2 regions of the Sphingomonas crocodyli genome follow, and region 1 is predicted to be linked to the other one. Evidence: predicted binding sites of a transcription regulator. Region 1 holds the regulator's gene; the other holds the start of a gene.
The links. Region 1 encodes LexA, which represses DNA repair genes until DNA is damaged. Its sites were predicted from a motif close to GTTCCNCNCTTGTTCT; they were not measured.
Positions count from the first base shown of each region.

Region 2: EOD43_RS18365 (DUF3072 domain-containing protein) is a predicted target of LexA. The motif match lies at 2,718-2,733, and genes of this name have one in related genera.

Region 1 is NZ_SACN01000001.1:77,687-83,506, forward strand. It holds gene trpC (indole-3-glycerol phosphate synthase TrpC) at 1-235, shown strand, start outside; gene moaC (cyclic pyranopterin monophosphate synthase MoaC) at 232-741, shown strand; gene EOD43_RS00395 (molybdopterin molybdotransferase MoeA) at 802-1,992, shown strand; gene lexA (transcriptional repressor LexA) at 2,069-2,737, shown strand; gene EOD43_RS00405 (DUF3224 domain-containing protein) at 2,740-3,210, shown strand; gene EOD43_RS00410 (PAS domain-containing protein) at 3,287-4,276, shown strand; gene EOD43_RS00415 (ComEC/Rec2 family competence protein) at 4,273-5,820, opposite strand, start outside.
Region 2 is NZ_SACN01000003.1:163,259-169,078, forward strand. It holds gene EOD43_RS18345 (hypothetical protein) at 1-513, opposite strand, end outside; gene EOD43_RS18350 (hypothetical protein) at 521-904, opposite strand; gene EOD43_RS18355 (polyprenyl synthetase family protein) at 1,060-1,368, opposite strand; partial or broken gene EOD43_RS24015 (NAD(P)-binding protein) at 1,839-2,111, shown strand; gene EOD43_RS18365 (DUF3072 domain-containing protein) at 2,483-2,704, opposite strand; gene EOD43_RS18370 (FG-GAP repeat domain-containing protein) at 2,855-4,735, opposite strand; partial or broken gene EOD43_RS18375 (IS5 family transposase) at 5,091-5,820, shown strand, end outside.

The sequences.
Region 1 (5,820 bases):
CATCGGGGTCAACAATCGCGATCTGCGCGATTTCAGTGTCGATTTCGCGCGCACCTACGAACTGGTCGGCCGCGCGCCCGAAGGCTGCACCTTCGTCGCCGAAAGCGGGCTGGGATCGAAGGCCGATCTCGATGCGATGGCCGAACATGGCGTCCGCTGCTTCCTGGTCGGCGAGGCGCTGATGCGCGAGGCTGATGTGGCGGCGGCAACGCGCCGCCTGCTGATGGGCGCGTGACCGACAAGCTCACCCATATCGACGCCGACGGCGCCGCGCGGATGGTCGACATTTCGGCCAAGGCGACCACGCAGCGCAGTGCCACCGCCGAAGGCCGCATCCTGATCGCGCCCGCCGCCCTTGCCGCCATCGCCGAGGGATCTGTGAAGAAGGGCGACGTTCTGGCTGTCGCGCGCATTGCCGGGATCATGGCGGCGAAGAAGACAGCCGAGCTGATCCCGCTCTGCCATCCGCTCCCGATCGCGGGCGTCACGCTCGATCTGGTGATCGAGGCCGATGGCATCCGCGCCACCGCGACGGTCGTCACTGCCTACACCACGGGCATCGAGATGGAGGCGATGACCGCCGTGTCGGTCGCCCTGCTCACCATCTACGACATGGCCAAGGCGATGGACAAAGGCATGCGGATCGAAGGGGTGCGCCTGCTCGCCAAGACCGGCGGCAAATCGGGCGACTGGCACGCCGAAGACTCGTCATCCCGGCGGAGGCCGGGATCTCAGGAGTGATGGGATGAGCACGAGGCAGGAAACGCCTGAGATCCCGGCCTCCGCCGGGATGACGTGCTTGTGAGCAACCTCCTTCCCGTCGCCGAGGCGCAGGCGCGGATGCTCGCGCTCGCTTCGCCGCTGCCCGTCGAACAGGTTTCGCTGATCGAGGCGGTCGGCCGCTATGCCGCCGAACCCATCCTCGCGCGCCGTACGCAGCCGGCTTTGCCGCTGTCGGCGATGGACGGCTATGCGATCCGCTTCGCCGAGCGGCCCGGTCCGTGGACCGTGATCGGCGAGAGCGCGGCCGGCGGCGGGCTGAACCGCGCGCTGGCGCCGGGCGAGACCGCGCGCATCTTCACCGGCGCGCCCGTCCCCGAAGGCGCCGACGCGATCCTGATCCAGGAGGAAGCCACGCGCGATGGCGATCGCCTGACGATGAGCGGCGAAGGCCCCAAGGCGGTCGGCGAGTTCGTCCGCCCCGTCGGCGGCGACTTTGCCGAGGGCGCGGCGCTGATCGCCGCCGGCGCGCCGCTCAACCCCGCCGCCATCGCGCTTGCGGCATCGGGCGGCCACGCGACCCTGCCCGTCCACCGCCGCCCGCGCGTGGCGATCCTGTCGACCGGCGACGAACTGGTCGCCCCCGGAGAGCCGACGCCCGGATCGCTGCTCCCCGCATCGAACGGCCCGATGCTCGCGGCCCTGCTCAGCGCGCTTGCCTGCGCCGTCGCCGATCATGGCATCGTGCGCGACGATCTCGCCGCGATCCGTGAGGCCTTCGCAAAGGCGGCCGAGACGAGCGATATCATCGTCACGACCGGCGGCGCATCGGTCGGCGATCACGATCTCGTCCTGCCCGCGCTCAAGGCGGCGGGCGCGACGATCGACTTCTGGAAGGTCGCGATGAAGCCCGGCAAGCCGGTGATGATCGCGCGGCTTGGTAACGCGATCGTCCTCGGCCTGCCCGGCAATCCGGTGTCCGCCTTCGTCACCGCCACCTTGTTCCTGAAGCCGCTGATCGCGCATCTGCTCGGGTCCGCCGATCCGCTGCCGCGCGCCTTCGCCGGCACGCTCGCCGGCCCGCTTCCGGCCACGGGCGTGCGCGCCGAATATCCGCGCGCGCGCCTCATCGACGGCCGGGTCCATCCGCTGATCGGGCAGGACAGCGCGGGCCTCTCCGCGCTGGCTGCCGCCGATCATCTGGTGGTCCGCCCGGCCCATGCGCCACCAGCCCTTGTGGGCGAGCAGGTCGAATTGCTTTCCCTCGCTTGACAGCGCCGTAACGGTTGCCTAAATGTTCCGCGTTCGTTCTGGCGACGTGCCGGAACCGTCATGTGAGGTGCCGGCGATGCTCACCGCCAAGCAACATGAACTGCTCATCTTCATCCACGATCGTCTGGCCGAGACCGGGGTTTCGCCCTCGTTCGAGGAGATGAAGGACGCGCTCGATCTCAAATCGAAATCGGGCGTGCACCGGCTGATCTCCGCGCTGGAGGAACGCAATTTCATCCGCCGCCTGCCCAACCGCGCCCGCGCGCTGGAGGTGGTGCGAATGCCCGAAACGGCGACGCCCAAGCCCGCCAAGACTCCGAAGCCCGCGAACACCAATGTTCCCGCGCCCGTCGCCGCGAATGAGAATGTCCTCGAAATCCCGCTGCACGGCCGCATCGCCGCGGGCGTGCCGATCGAGGCGCTCGAGGGGCAGAGCAGCCTTTCGGTGCCCGCCGCCTTGCTCGGGCCGGGCGAACATTATGCGCTCGAAGTCGCCGGGGATTCGATGGTCGAGGCCGGCATTCTCGACGGCGACTATGCGCTGATCCGCAGCGCGCAGACCGCGCGGGACGGCGATATCGTCGTCGCCCTGATCGCGGGCGCCGAAGCGACGCTCAAATATTTCCGCCGCGAAGGCACGATGATCCGGCTCGATCCGGCCAACCGCGCCTACGACCCGCAGCGTTATGCCCCCGATCAGGTGCAGGTGCAGGGTAAGCTCGCCGGCCTGCTGCGGCGCTACTGACGATGATCCGGCGCGGTCTTCTGCTGGCCGCGCCGATCGCGGCCGTAATCTTCGCGGCCTCGCCCCTGATGGCGGCCGAACCGGTCGAGCGGATCGCGACCGGCGCCTTCGACGTGAAGGCCGCGCCCGAAGGTGCGGCCGACGCGCCGATCGGCACCTACAAGCTCGACAAAGTCTATCACGGCGATCTCGACGGCATCGGCACCGGCAAGATGCTGACCGTCGACACCAAGACCGAAGGCTCCGCCGCTTATGTCGCGATCGAACGCGTCACCGGCACCCTCGCCGGCCGCAAGGGCGGCTTCGCGCTCGACCATGTCGGCACGATGGCGCGCGGCGCCACAAGCCTCCATATCGCGATCGTCCCCGACAGCGGCACCGATGCCCTGACCGGCATCACCGGCACCCTCGACATTCGCATCGAGAAGGACGGCAAGCATTTTTATACTTTGCGCTACAAATTGCCGAACTGAGCCGCTCGAACCGGCCCGAATGTCCATAAGTATATTTGCGTATCCGGACCTCTAAGGTAACGGACCACGGATACGTATGACAAAAACCCTCCACCCCGATGTTCCCGCACCCGTGCGTTCGCTATCGATTGCGACGCTGGCGTCCGTTCTCGACCAGAGCGTCGATTGCGTGAAGCTCCTCAATATCGACGGCTGCCTCGAATATATGAATGCCAACGGGCAGTGCGCGATGGAGATTGACGATATATCCGCAATGCTCGGTGCGGAATGGTCGTCGCTTTGGCCTGAAGAAACACGGCCCGTCATTCTTGACGCCTGCGAGCGCGTTCGGCGTGGCGAAGCCGTGCGGTTCGACGCTTATTGCCCGACAGCCAAGGGCAATCCCCGCTGGTGGAATGTTTCGGTTTCCGCCGTTCGATCCGACGACGGCGAAGTGACCGGGCTGCTGTCCGTGTCGCGCGACGTGACCGATGCCACGATAACGCGCCAGGCACTCGAAGTGACGACGGCGGAAATGCGGCATCGGCTGAAGAACAGCTATGCCATGATCGGCGGCCTCATGTCCGGCATGGCGCGGGGAACACCGGATCGGGAGGTGTTCGCTGATGAAATGGTCACGCGACTGACCGGACTGGCATCATCGCAAACGCTGTTCGCGTCGCGCGAAAACGCCCCCTGCCGGATATCCGATCTGATCCCCGCTTTGGTCGATGCGTTCGACACCGCGCACTGCTCGGTCACGATCGACACCATTGCGGATTGCGAAGTCGATCAGGGCCGCGCGGACGCGATTGCGCTAGTGCTGGGCGAACTGGCCGTCAACTCCTCCAAACATGGCGCGATCCGCCACGGCGGTTCGGTTTCGGTGGGTGCGTCCACGGCCACGGGCAATGTCGTCATATCCTGGACTGAGCTGTCGAACGGCATCGTCCATGCCCATTCACGCGACGGCGGCCAGGGCATGAAACTGATGGACCGCATCGTCCGCGCCCGCAAAGGCGACCTGAACGTCGCCTGGATCGATCGAGGGCTGACCGTGAAGGTCACTTTCCCGACAAGCGCTTAAGGCGCAAAACTTCCCCACGGATGCCGGCCAACCTGCTCGGCGACGCTCTCGACCTCACCCGATCCGACCCGGATCGCCAGACCGCCGGTGCTGCGCAGGAAGGAGGCGTCGGCCTTGAGCCAGCGGGGGTGGCAGGTGCGGGGAAGGCGGCGGTCGCCGACCACGATATCTGCGGCGGCGCAGGCGCGCGTCATGGCGCGGATGTCCACGAAGTCGCGGCTGCGGGTGGCGAGGAGGCGGATCGTGCGGTCGCCGCCGGTCACGTCCGCCGCGCACAGATCGGCGCTGCAGCGGGCGAAGGGCATGATCTCCAGCGCGGGCGCTTCGCCTTCGACGCCCGACGCCTCGCCCAGCACATCGCGGACATAATCGCCCGCCCGATCGCGCAGGATCGCGATACCGCCGCGCCCGTCACGCACCGCGACATGGCGGCCGTCGCCGGTAACGAGGAGGTCGGGCGGCGGGGTCAGCAGCGCCCAGACCGCACCGATTGCGAGCGGGACGCCGCCCCAGCGCCGCAACCGCGTCCGCCACAACACGATCCACAGGCCGCCCGCCGCCATCAGGGCAAAGGCGCCGCGTGGCATTGACGGGAGGGCCGCGACCGATCCCGGCGCATCGGCCACGACATGCGCGATCCACAGGAGCAGGCCCAGCGCCTTGCCGACCAGCCACCAGATCGGCGCGCCCAGCCCGACCAGATCGAGCGCAAGCGCAATCGCCTCCGCCGGCATCACGACGAAGGTGGTCAACGGGATCGCAACGATGTTCGCCGCCGCGCCGTACAGCCCCGCCTTGTGGAAATGGAACAAAGCGATCGGCGACAGTGCCGCCTCGATCACCACACCGCTCGCCAGTAGCATCAGCAACATGCGCCCGCCACCCAGCACGATCCCCTCATCCCGCCGCGCAGCGAAGGCGGCGACCTTCGGATGTTCGTGGAAGGCGACCAAAGCGGCGATCGCGGCAAAGCTCAGCTGGAAGCTCGGCCCCGCCAGCGCCTCTGGCCAGAAGACGAGGACGATCAACGCGCCTGCCGCGACCAGCCGCAGCGTGATCGCCTCCCGCCCCAGCGCGATCCCGCCCAGCACCAGCAGGGCGGCGATGCACGATCGCACGGTCGGCACCTCCGCACCGGTGAGCAACGTATAGCCGATCCCCGCCAGCGCGCCCGCCCCGGCCGCGATCAAGGGCAAAGGCGCGTGGAGCGCGAGGCGGCGCGACAAAGCGAGCAACCGGATCGTGAGCAGCATCACCGCCCCCACCACCGCCGTCACATGCAGCCCCGACACCGACAGCAGGTGCGCAAGGCCTGCGCGGCGCAGCGCCTCATTATCATCCTCCGGAATGCCGCCCTGATCGCCGGTGACGAAGGAGGCCGCGATCCCGCCTTCGCCCGCGCCCCTGATGCTCGCCTCGATATGTGCGGTCAGGCGGGTGCGGATGTCGGCGAGCGAGGAGCCCCCGCCCGCCGCGACGATCGCCGGCGGATCGAGCGCCTTGCCGGTCGCCCCGATCCCATCGAACCAGGCGACGCGCGCGAA
Region 2 (5,820 bases), on a different contig from region 1:
TGCCTTCAGGTCGCTCGAAGGTCCGGCATCCGAGCCGAACGCGATCGCTCCTGGCGGCGTTACCACGATCATCCGGCCGACTGCCGGAACATACGACAAAGTGCGCAATTTCGGTGCCCAGATCGCCCTGCCCTTTGGCATATTCACATCTTCGGAGGGGCCGGTCATGTCCGGCTGCGATTTGAGCCCGGTGATCTGATCATCCACGCTCTCACCGTCCGACTTGGCCTGACGAAGCAGCACCGCGAAGCTCGTTCTATCGTCAGCGCTCGAATAGGTGCAGTTTGACACCAACGTGCGCTCATTGCCCGTCTGACCGGCGGATTCGGCTTTTTTCACGCTGACCCCGGCGACCTTTCCAGCGACATCGGCGGGGAAGGTCTTGCACGCATCTGCGGCCCAGTCTTCCGGTTTTCCTGACATGGCACCACCCCCTCCCCCGCAGCCGCTAACCAGGCCGAAGAGACCGAGCGCAACGGAGAAAAGATACAGCCTTTGACGCATCAGCTTCATCTCCTCTTCAGCGTGATGTCTTCGCGCGGCGCAGGTGTTTTTTGGTCTGGGTTCGCGTCCTCTCGAACCAGTAGCGGCTTTCGTCAGGCAGAATCGCAATAAAGCCTGCATCGGTTTCGGCCAGCCGAAAGCGCGCTCGATGCAACACATCTTCAAACTTTGCTTCGCCCGCTTCCGGATCGAAATGCCATCGCGCGGCCGCCGCCAGATCCGGGACCGCCTCGCAACCTTGGGAAACGAATTCGCCGCCAACATCGTCTTGCCACAATATCTCTGCCTGACAGATGTCGCGCGACGAATCCTCGGTCCTGACAACATAATGGCCGAGATAATATCGCTCAAACTCGCTTGGCGGCGCGGCGTTGGAACTGGCTCCCGCAGCGATCAGCATGATAGCGATGACGTGTCGAGGCCCTATCCTGTCAAATCTCGCTGGCGACCTACCAAATCGTTGGTCGAACCCACCAACATCGATCGAGATGTTTGACTCAAATTGCAAGCACTTGTGCGATGATGGCAGCAGATTTCTCTTGCACTGTACACAAATCAGACGCGGCATGTCGCCGCCATCAAAAGTCCATCCGCCCATCGATCACGCGAGGCCGCGAATATTGCGATCTCCCTCAGCAAAGTGGTCGTGACAGACATACGATCGTTGGCGGAAATAGCGTCATTGTCAAGCTTTGCTGCCATAGACTTGGCGTCATCGAGCTCGAGGACTGTGACGAAATTGCTCTTGCCCTGCGCCTCATCCTTGTTGAGCCGCTTGCCCGCAACTCTCTCGCTACCCTCGATGTCGAGCACATCGGCCGCAATCTGAAAGGCCAGCGCGATCCGGCGCGCATAATTGCGCAATGGTCGGTTTGGCTAGCGACCTTGCTCCCGCCGAACGCAAATTGGTCGATGACCTTGTCGTTGCGTCAAGGCCGGGCCATGAAGCCGCCTTCCTGATCGACGGCGTATGCTCAGTGGCGGTTATATTAGTCGGGACTCCCGGCAGCTCGACAAAGTGATGCGCGTAACGGTGCCGCCGTCCTCTTTGCGACTGGGCGCGGCGTCGACACAGGTGGGCCCAACCGAAGTCGAGCTCGCCGACTGAACGAAGGTTACGGCACCTTGTGTCATCGACGCGCGTGGAGCCGCCAATCTGAATCTCGCTGGTCAACCGTTGCATCCATCATAACGGGAAACCGGGCGTGCACTTGTCGGCCGCTTTTCTGCCGATCGATCGACCTTCCTCGACAAGGCGCGGATCCTGTCCGGCGTCCTCCCGTGGCACTGTGGCGAGCAGCCTGGGTGCTGAGTGCGCCATCGAGGTGCAGGGCATGGAGCGGACAGCTGTGATCGGCGCCGGGATCGGGGGCTCGCGCTCGCGATCGGACTGCAAGCGGCGGGGATCGATACGACGATCGCCGACGCGTGCGATACAGTTGGCGGGCGTGCATATGTATGGCTTTGTGACGGGTTACGTCGATGCGGGTTCCACCGTCATCACCGATCCCGCCTGCCTGTCGGCGCTGTGGGGCCTGAGCGGACAAGACATGGATGCCGATGTCGCACTGGTGCCGGTCTCACCCAGGCTCTCTTGGCCCGATGGAGGCCAAGCGGCGCGTGGGCCAAGTTAGCTTAGACTTGCGGGTACTGATATCCGCATTCGCGCCACCGTCGCCGCAGCAAGTGGTCCCGATAAACACCAGAAGCTGGCGGGGATGCGGGTACTGTTATTAGATCATCGAAAATAGCGGCGCACCCGCTGCGCCCCGCCCGCGGGCGTGCTACAACGTGCAGCTAACGATGTGGCGCGCGGTACCCGCCTCCCCGCAGTTCCCGCAAAAGCCCAGAGAATGGTGGCGAGGCGATGTGGCTACGCTTGCGGGTACCCGCAATGTACCCGCGGGCGGTGGCGAGTGGATCAATTTATGAAAGCATCGCATGATGTCACGATCGCATGCGCGACGATTGGCTGGTGTCAGAGGTCCAGCTTCGCTTTCAATTCGTCGATCCGCTGCGACGCCTCGGCCTTGCTAAGCCCGTTGGCGGGCGGCTCAACCCCTGCCTGCTCGCTCAAGGTCGTGAGATAGGATGCCTGCGCGCCGGTCATGGGATCATCGCCCGACACCCATTCTTCGGGATCCTTCTCAGTGTTTGATCCGGGGCGCTGGTCCATCTTCGGGTTATGCCGATCGCTCATGCTCGCCTCTCGTGTTCATCGTTTGTTCTAACGATCCATTGCGCGTGCAGTTCCCGGCACCTTAATGCCCACGAGGCGGCGCGACCCGCCACACCTCCCATGTTCAAGCCCGGCGCGTGGCGCTCCGATGCGCGGGCGGCCCGACCGGCCTTAAGGAGTCAAAAGCTGAGCGAAGTCGGTTTGCCGCGTGCCGTGACGCTCGTTGCTCGCAGCCAGTACTGCGGCCTTCAGCCGCGCGATATCGACCTCAGCGACAGTCCGCGGGCGCGTCGCGTTCTGGTTCGGCTCATATTTAAACGCGATCACATCTATGTAGACTGGTGCTAAAAACTGCTTTGCGCCCACCAAACCTAACAGCGCCTGACTGATAGCTGGATATGGCGTATACATAGGGTTGCCCAACCATCCTCTAAGCTCGGCCACGTCCGGCCGGCTATAATCGACATTTGCAGTGGTCAATGCCGAGAGAAGTCCGTCGGCTGTCTGGGGGATGGCAGGTGCTGGCAATTGCGCATCGCCTGCCTGGCGTCGCAGCTTGAAGGTTGTTGCGTTCAGCGCGCACCCAGCGGCCGCGCCACCGACATAGAAGTGGCAGCTTGGTCCATCTGCTTTCGCCAGAACGAACAAGGTCGAATAGCCGCACGCGACGATGTCGGGATCATTTCGGCCCTCGCAACCCGTCGCGCTCGGCAGAACCGCCACGATCCGGTAAGTCCGTCCCGCGGTGAGGCTTAACGTCGTAGGTGGGTCGCGGCCGTCGGGGCATGCTACGTTCTCGTTGTACAGCGCGTCGACTGGGCCAACCGACTTGCGCTCACCAGTCTGAACGTCGATTGTCCAGAAATACAGCCGCTCTTCGTTGATCGCGCAGTTGTACGCCTTGACGTCCTTCCAGCCAAAATATGTGGGGGTCGCGGGCGCTGGTGTTCCAGGTGCTAAGCCAGTGTCCGGCTGATCGGACGTCGCGAATACGGTTGCGATCAGCTTGTCCGCCTCGCTCGTGTTCGCTGGCCTCGGCAGGACGCCATACTGGATCAGGTCGGCACGCTTGTCACCATTCACGTCAGCTAAGGCGTAGAAGCCAGCATTGTCTTTAGTTATGCGAAGCATATTGCCCCAGATCATCGGGGAAGGGTTTATGAAGCGGTTGCCGTCGGAGAGACTGACGAGGGCTTCCATATTTAAGTCGGATCTACCTAAGCCCTTAACCGCGACGATGTCAGCTTTGCCATCTCCGCTAACGTCGCCGACAAGACAGATCTCCGATATGATGCAGAAAAAGCCGTGACCGAGCTGAGGTGCGGCAAAGGCGGTCCCGGTAGACTTTGAGATAAGCACATTGCCCTGCTCTACGCCTTGAGCGGTTCGCTTGAACGCGATCGCGTCGGCTCTTCCATCGCCATCTACATCTCCGGCCGCGCAAATCTCGACATTCACGCAGAAGAAGTTGTTCCAGATGGCGTTTGCGCCAAAGCTCCCGCCGGTTGACAACGATGTGAAAACCGGTCCCGCTCGGCGCGTGAAGGCTACAAGGTCGGCCCGCTTGTCATTATTCAAATCGACCGCGAAGCACTCTTGATATTCTGCGCACCAACTGCTGTTCCACGGTTGGGGCGACAATGTGAACTTGGTGCCGCTCGACAAAGCCACCTGCGCATTGGCGGCACCCGGGACATTATCGGCTCCGTGTGGCATGAACACCAAGTCACCCTTGCCGTCGCCATTTACGTCAGCGATTTGAATGATCCCCAATCCTGACGTGCGAGGGAAGTTCTCTGCAAATATCGCTGGTGAGCTGAAATTGGAGCCTGTCGACAGCCCCACCGTGACAATGCCACTTAGCCAGGCATACAAGACCATGTCAGCTCGGCCGTCACCATTGACGTCTCCGAACGCCACCGTGAGGTTCGTAAACGCTGGCCCCCTCGCATCCGTAGCCGTCCATCGCTGACCGGCGCGGAAGTGAAGAGGAGCAGCTGTAGCTGATAACGGTTGGACAGCGAGCAGTACCAACAGGATGATCGCGCGCATCAGCATCTCGATTCCCTTCGTTTATATTTAGATGCTAGGTCTGACTTCGATGGCGGGTCAATGATCAAGGCAGTAAGGAGGCTTCAAAGGGCATTTTTGGGTTGATCATGATGGTTGGAAGTCGCTCTACATGGAGATGCTGTTGGAGCGCCACAATCGGTCCCGACACAATCCTCGATCGATCCGCTCACCATTAGTCGTCGGCTTCGTGGATAAGATTTGGGGAAGCAGGACCGGGTTGTCCCGAAATAGGCGAGCCACTGTTTAGGATCAGATGTTAGGGTCAGGACCCATAATCCGGATTCCCTTGGCGGCGCGAACGTGATTCAGGCTCGGCAACAGCAGGAGCTTGGATTTGAGCGAGTTTTGGTTGAGTGAGGAGCAGTTCGAGCACCTTCGGCCGTTGTTGCCGGACAAGGCGCGTGGGGTTGCGCGGGTGGATGATCGACGGGTGATCAGCGGCATCATCCATGTGGTGAAATCGGGAGGCCGCTGGGTCGATGCGCCTGCCTGTTACGGGCCGCGCAAAACGCTCTAATATCGGTTCGCGCGGTGGGCAGCGAAGGGCGTATGGCAGGAGATGTTCATCACGCTGGCGGCGGCGGGCGGACCGCCTGCCGAGGTCATGATCGACAGCATGCACATGAAGGCGCACCGCTCGGCGGGCGGCGGAAAAGGGGGGCGCTCCTCCAGGCGATCGGGATCAGCCGGAGCGGCCGCAACAGCAAACTCCACGCGCTGACCGACAGCGAAGGCCGACCGCTCCGCTTCCTGCTGACCGGCGGCCAGATAGCCGACTGCCGCGCGGCCGACGTCCTGCTCGACAATTTGGCGCCAAGCACCATCGTGCTTGCCGACAAGGCCTATGACAGCAACGCGATCCGCGACCTGATCGAGCGGCAAGGGGCCGTCCCCAACATCCCGTCCAAGGCCAACAGGCGCTGGAAGAGCTGCTTCTCGCACGTGCTCTACAAGGGCCGGAACGCCGTCGAGCACATGTTCTGCCGTCTCAAGGATTACCGCCGCATCGCCACCCGCTACGACAAGCTCGCCACCAACTTCCTCGGCGCGATCTACCTCGTCGC